DNA from 2 places in the Enterococcus sp. AZ103 genome. Region 2 is predicted to be linked to the other one. Evidence: a T-box and tRNA genes for the amino acid it is inferred to sense, from the RefSeq annotation. Region 2 holds a T-box; the other holds one or more tRNA genes.
What was found. A T-box is a leader RNA that pairs with one kind of tRNA and senses whether it is charged. The one in region 2 lies ahead of ID741_RS01990 (valine--tRNA ligase), so its partner is inferred to be a tRNA-Val.
Positions count from the first base shown of each region.

Region 1 (3,408 bases), 380 kb from region 2:
CATATTACCGAAGCTGTGGATTACACCTTAGGGTGTAATGGTAGGAGAGCGTTCTAAGGGCGTTGAAGGTAGACCGTGAGGACTGCTGGAGCGCTTAGAAGTGAGAATGCCGGTATGAGTAGCGAAAGACAGGTGAGAATCCTGTCCACCGTATGACTAAGGTTTCCTGGGGAAGGCTCGTCCGCCCAGGGTTAGTCGGGACCTAAGCCGAGGCCGAAAGGCGTAGGCGATGGATAACAGGTTGATATTCCTGTACTCGTTGTTTTTGTTTGAGCAATGGAGGGACGCAGTAGGCTAAGAAATCAGACGATTGGAAATGTCTGTCTAAGCAATGAGTCTTAAGATGAGTCAAATGCTTATCTTTCTAAGGACAAGTTGTGATGGGGAGGGAAATACAAGTACCGAAGTTTCTGATGTCACACTGCCAAGAAAAGCTTCTAGTGAGAAAACAATGACCCGTACCGTAAACCGACACAGGTAGTCGAGGAGAGTATCCTAAGGTGAGCGAGCGAACTCTCGTTAAGGAACTCGGCAAAATGACCCCGTAACTTCGGGAGAAGGGGTGCTGATCTAACGATCAGCCGCAGTGAATAGGCCCAAGCGACTGTTTATCAAAAACACAGGTCTCTGCAAAATCGAAAGATGAAGTATAGGGGCTGACGCCTGCCCGGTGCTGGAAGGTTAAGAGGAGTGCTTAGCGTAAGCGAAGGTACGAATTGAAGCCCCAGTAAACGGCGGCCGTAACTATAACGGTCCTAAGGTAGCGAAATTCCTTGTCGGGTAAGTTCCGACCCGCACGAAAGGCGTAACGATTTGGGCACTGTCTCAACGAGAGACTCGGTGAAATTTTAGTACCTGTGAAGATGCAGGTTACCCGCGACAGGACGGAAAGACCCCATGGAGCTTTACTGCAGTTTGATATTGAGTGTCTGTACCACATGTACAGGATAGGTAGGAGCCGTAGAAGTCGGGACGCTAGTTTCGACGGAGGCAATGGTGGGATACTACCCTTGTGTTATGGCCACTCTAACCCGCATCACTAATCGTGATGGGAGACAGTGTCAGATGGGCAGTTTGACTGGGGCGGTCGCCTCCTAAAGAGTAACGGAGGCGCCCAAAGGTTCCCTCAGAATGGTTGGAAATCATTCGCAGAGTGTAAAGGCACAAGGGAGCTTGACTGCGAGACCTACAAGTCGAGCAGGGACGAAAGTCGGGCTTAGTGATCCGGTGGTTCCGCATGGAAGGGCCATCGCTCAACGGATAAAAGCTACCCTGGGGATAACAGGCTTATCTCCCCCAAGAGTCCACATCGACGGGGAGGTTTGGCACCTCGATGTCGGCTCGTCGCATCCTGGGGCTGTAGTCGGTCCCAAGGGTTGGGCTGTTCGCCCATTAAAGCGGCACGCGAGCTGGGTTCAGAACGTCGTGAGACAGTTCGGTCCCTATCCGTCGCGGGCGTTGGAAATTTGAGAGGATCTGTCCTTAGTACGAGAGGACCGGGATGGACTTACCGCTGGTGTACCAGTTGTCTTGCCAAAGGCATCGCTGGGTAGCTATGTAGGGAAGGGATAAACGCTGAAAGCATCTAAGTGTGAAGCCCACCTCAAGATGAGATTTCCCATTTCTTAAAGAAAGTAAGATCCCTGAGAGAAGATCAGGTAGATAGGTCAGAAGTGGAAGTGCAGTGATGTACGGAGCGGACTGATACTAATCGATCGAGGACTTAACCAAAACAAAATGGACTTGGTAGTTTTAAAGTAAGGAATGTTTTTTGATCCAGTTTTGAGTGAGCGAAGTTTACTCAATTAAATAGTGTGGTGGCGATAGCAAGAAGGATACACCTGTTCCCATGTCGAACACAGAAGTTAAGCTTTTTAGCGCCGATCGTAGTGAGGGGTTGCCCCTTGTGAGAGTAGGACGTCGCCACGCGAATTTTTTGATTTATGGAGGTTTAGCTCAGCTGGGAGAGCATCTGCCTTACAAGCAGAGGGTCAGCGGTTCGAACCCGTTAACCTCCATATGAGCCGTTAGCTCAGTTGGTAGAGCATCTGACTTTTAATCAGAGGGTCACAGGTTCGAGCCCTGTACGGCTCATAAAGATATGCGGGTGTGGCGGAATTGGCAGACGCACTAGATTTAGGATCTAGCGCCTTCGGGCGTGGGGGTTCAAGTCCCTTCACCCGCATTAAATAAAACGCCGGCTTAGCTCAGTTGGTAGAGCATCTGATTTGTAATCAGAGGGTCGAGGGTTCAAGTCCTTTAGCCGGCACTTTTTTAAGAAAAGCAACGAAAGTTTGCGGAAATAGCTCAGTGGTAGAGCACCACCTTGCCAAGGTGGGGGTCGCGGGTTCGAACCCCGTTTTCCGCTTTCTCTGAAAAGACCAGGGACATGCCGGGGTGGCGGAACTGGCAGACGCACAGGACTTAAAATCCTGCGGTGAGTGATCACCGTACCGGTTCGATTCCGGTCCTCGGCATTAGTACGAATAATGATGCGCCCATAGCTCAACTGGATAGAGTGTTTGACTACGGATCAAAAGGTTAGGGGTTCGACTCCTCTTGGGCGCGTAGTCTTTTTTTATTTTTACGGGAAGTAGCTCAGCTTGGTAGAGCACTTGGTTTGGGACCAAGGGGTCGCAGGTTCGAATCCTGTCTTCCCGATTCTTAGAAGGTGAAAACCTTCTATTTTTTTTACTCATTTTTAAACAGATAAGCTATTACTCTTTCTTTCACATGCTAAATTCGTTATAATTAAGGTCAGAAATAGTCAACAGAAATAGATAATGGGAGAGGATAATAGTGAGTCGAAATACCTCAGATTCAATCGAAGCATATTTGAAGGGTATCTTAGAAGACCATGAAATAATTGAAATCAGGCGAGCGGAAATGGCTCAATTGTTTAATTGCGTACCTTCCCAAATTAATTACGTGATCAATACTCGTTTTACCTTTCAAAGAGGATATATTGTTGAAAGTAAGCGGGGTGGCGGTGGTTATATTCGGATTAGCAAAGTGCAGATTTCCGATCAACACTATTTCTTAGAACAGTTAATGAATTCTTTTGGAACGGAAATTTCGGAAGCAAATGCTTTTGGAATTATTCAAAAATTATTTGAAGAGAAAATTGTGACGGAAAATGAAGGAAATTTAATGCTGAGTGCATTGTCGAAAAACACATTGGGAATTAGTCAAATTGAAAATAGATTACGGGCACGTGTATTACATGGATTTTTAGAACGTTTGAGTTATGAAAAAAAGGAGTGAAATAGATGGATCAATTATATACTGAAAGAGCGAAAGCAGTCTTGACGATTGCCCAACAAGAAGCGAAGTATTTTAAACATCGTTCAGTTGGTTCAGAGCATTTATTATTGGCTTTAGTTATTGAACAACAGGGAATTGCCGGAA
Region 1 covers NZ_JBIOSI010000001.1:777,977-781,384, reverse strand. The annotation lists rRNA gene ID741_RS03940 (23S ribosomal RNA) at 1-1,731, shown strand, start outside; rRNA gene rrf (5S ribosomal RNA) at 1,814-1,929, shown strand; tRNA gene ID741_RS03930 (tRNA-Val) at 1,946-2,018, shown strand; tRNA gene ID741_RS03925 (tRNA-Lys) at 2,022-2,094, shown strand; tRNA gene ID741_RS03920 (tRNA-Leu) at 2,104-2,185, shown strand; tRNA gene ID741_RS03915 (tRNA-Thr) at 2,197-2,269, shown strand; tRNA gene ID741_RS03910 (tRNA-Gly) at 2,297-2,368, shown strand; tRNA gene ID741_RS03905 (tRNA-Leu) at 2,392-2,477, shown strand; tRNA gene ID741_RS03900 (tRNA-Arg) at 2,495-2,568, shown strand; tRNA gene ID741_RS03895 (tRNA-Pro) at 2,588-2,661, shown strand; gene ID741_RS03890 (CtsR family transcriptional regulator) at 2,797-3,264, shown strand; gene ID741_RS03885 (ATP-dependent Clp protease ATP-binding subunit) at 3,270-3,408, shown strand, end outside.
Region 1: it encodes a tRNA-Val, which carries the amino acid that the T-box ahead of ID741_RS01990 (valine--tRNA ligase) is inferred to sense. The anticodon was not compared.

Region 2 (3,408 bases):
CCGTATACCAGCGAACAAGCTTTACAAAAGGCCAAAGATTTAACAGAAAAACTAACACCATATGTTGGTAGCATCCAATTTATTGAAGTTCCTTTTACAGAAATTCAAGAAGAAATTAAAAAACATACGCCTCAAGGTTATTGGATGACCATTACCCGTCGTATGATGTTGCGAATAACGGATGCCATTCGTGAAATGCGAAAAGGTTTAGTAATTATCAACGGTGAATCGCTAGGTCAAGTAGCTTCTCAGACATTACACAGCATGTTGGCAATTAATGAAGTGACGACGACACCGATTATTCGTCCAGTGGTAACAATGGATAAAACAGAAATTATCGAATTAGCCGAAAAAATCGATACTTTTGAGTTAGCAATCCAACCTTTTGAAGATTGCTGTACGATTTTTGCACCGCCACAACCAAAAACCCGACCAAAACTTGATAAAGTCCAAGCATTAGAGACCCGCTTAGATATTGAAGGAATGATAGCTCGTGCGTTAACTGGTTTAAAAATAGAAGCCATCACACCAGAGAAGAGTCAGCAAGAAATGGTTGACGCCTTTGCTGATTTATTATAAAAAGTTTTTGCCATCAAATTTTCGTAATTTGGTGGTTTTTTTATTTGAAATCTTATTTGTAACGATTCTTGATACATGTTATGATAATATGTGAAAACAATAACAAGGAGTGGATTGAAATGGAAAAAATGAAGGAAAAACCTGCAATTTCAAAAGCCACTACGAAAAGACTCTCTTTATATTTACGTTGCTTAAAGGAATTAAATGCAAAAAATATTACCCGAATAAAATCCTCTGAATTGGCAAATTTGACGCAAGTGGGCTCTGCAACAATTCGACGAGATTTTTCCCATTTTGGTGAGTTAGGTCGCAGTGGTTATGGTTATAATGTAAAAGATTTGATCACCGTTTTTAGTGGTATTTTAGATACGAAAGAAGAAAAAAAGATTGCATTGATTGGTGTGGGTAATCTTGGTCAAGCATTGCTAAAAAATAATTTCCGCAGAAATGATAATTTGAATATTGTTTGTGCATTTGATAACGACCCTAATAAAATCGGTCAAATTATTGATGGTTTTTTGGTCCATGATTTATCAGAGTTACCGGAAGTTTTTGTCAAAGAAAATATTCAAGTGGCAATTTCAACCGTGCCAAGTCGGTATGCGCAAGAAGCGATTGATATTGTTGTTAAAAACGGTGTAACAGCAATTTTAAATTTTGCTCCTGATCCTTTAAATGTGCCAGAAAATGTTAATATTCGCTATATTGATTTGACTTCGGAACTACAATCGTTAATTTATTTCGATGAAATGGTCAATCCCAGCTAGCTTGGTCTTTACAAGTTGTATACTTCATTGTAGAATTGGTCATACGATGATCAAGAGGAGTACGACTGTACGCTTTTCAGAGAGAAAATGCCTGGCTGAAACATTTTCAAAAACAGTTGGAAGGTAGCTTGTGAGTAAATTGGCTGAAATTAGTAGGCTGATTCGCGTCATGACCGTTAACTCATGTCAAAGAGGCAGCAAGTCTGCAAATTAGGTGGTACCGCGTAAATTACGTCCTAAAACATTTCGATGTTTTAGGGCTTTTTTGTTTGATCAGAAAAAAAGGAGCGATAAATATGACAGAAGAAAATAATTTAGCGACAAAGTTTGATCCACAAGCAGTGGAAGCGGGTCGTTATCAAAAATGGCTAGACCAAGATTTATTTAAACCATCAGAAAACCCCGATGCAAAACCTTATTCAATTGTGATTCCACCGCCAAACGTAACCGGGAAATTACATTTAGGACACGCTTGGGATACAACCTTACAAGATATGATTATTCGTCAAAAAAGAATGCAAGGCTTTGATACTTTATGGCTTCCTGGGATGGACCATGCCGGGATTGCAACCCAAGCCAAAGTAGAAGAAAAACTTAAAGAACAAGGTGTCTCTCGTTATGACTTAGGTCGGGAAAAATTTGTGGAACAAGTCTGGGATTGGAAAGAAGAATATGCCGGCCATATTCGGGAACAATGGGCCAAGCTTGGTTTATCATTGGATTATAAACGGGAACGTTTTACTCTTGATGATGGCTTATCTGACGCCGTTAAAAAAGTTTTCGTTTCACTGTACGAAAAAGATTTAATCTATCGCGGAGAATATATTATTAACTGGGACCCACAAGCGCGGACAGCTTTATCTGATATTGAAGTTATTCATAAAGATTTAGAAGGTGCGTTTTATCATGTATCGTATCCGTTAACTGACGGCAGCGGTGTATTAGAAATTGCGACAACTCGACCAGAAACAATGTTAGGGGATACTGCGATTGCAGTTCATCCTGACGATGATAGATACAAAGATTTAATTGGTAAAACAGCAATTCTACCGTTAGTAGATAAAGAAATTCCAATTATTGCCGATAGCTATGTGGATATGGATTTTGGTACTGGGGCAGTAAAAATCACTCCTGCTCATGATCCGAATGACTTTGAGATTGGTAACCGTCATGATTTACCACGAGTAAATGTAATGAATGACGATGGTAGTATGAATGATTTAGCTGGCAAATATGCTGGCATGGATCGTTTTGCTGCCCGAAAAATGATTGTTGCTGACTTGAAGGAAATGGGTCGACTAATCAAAGTTGAAAAAATGACTCATAGTGTTGGTCATTCTGAACGTAGTGGTGCGGTAGTTGAACCAAGATTATCGACACAATGGTTTGTAAAAATGGAGCCTTTAGCAAAGGAAGCCATCGACAATCAAAAAACAGAAGATGCAGTTAAATTTTTCCCTGAACGTTTCAATCAAACCTTCCTATCTTGGATGGACAATGTCCATGACTGGGTAATTTCTCGTCAGCTTTGGTGGGGACATCGGATTCCAGCTTGGTATCATAAAGAAACTGGTGAAATGTATGTTGGGATGGAAGCACCCAAAGATGCTGAAAACTGGGAACAGGATCCAGATGTATTAGATACTTGGTTTTCTTCGGCTTTATGGCCATTTTCAACAATGGGTTGGCCTGATACTGAAGCTGCTGATTTCAAACGCTATTTCCCAACCAATACATTGGTGACTGGTTACGATATTATTTTCTTCTGGGTAAGTCGCATGATTTTCCAAAGTTTGGCATTTACTGAAGAACGCCCCTTTGAAAATGTTTTGATCCATGGTTTGATTCGTGATGAACAAGGCCGCAAAATGAGTAAGTCACTAGGTAACGGAATTGATCCGATGGACGTGATTGAAAAATATGGTGCTGACGCTTTACGTTGGTTCTTATCTAATGGTTCAGCGCCTGGACAAGATGTGCGTTTTAGTTATGAAAAAATGGATGCGGCTTGGAATTTCATTAATAAAATTTGGAATGCTTCTCGTTTTGTCCTGATGAATGT
Region 2 covers NZ_JBIOSI010000001.1:400,557-403,964, reverse strand. The annotation lists gene thiI (tRNA uracil 4-sulfurtransferase ThiI) at 1-579, shown strand, start outside; gene ID741_RS01995 (redox-sensing transcriptional repressor Rex) at 699-1,346, shown strand; T-box leader at 1,384-1,588, shown strand; gene ID741_RS01990 (valine--tRNA ligase) at 1,643-3,408, shown strand, end outside.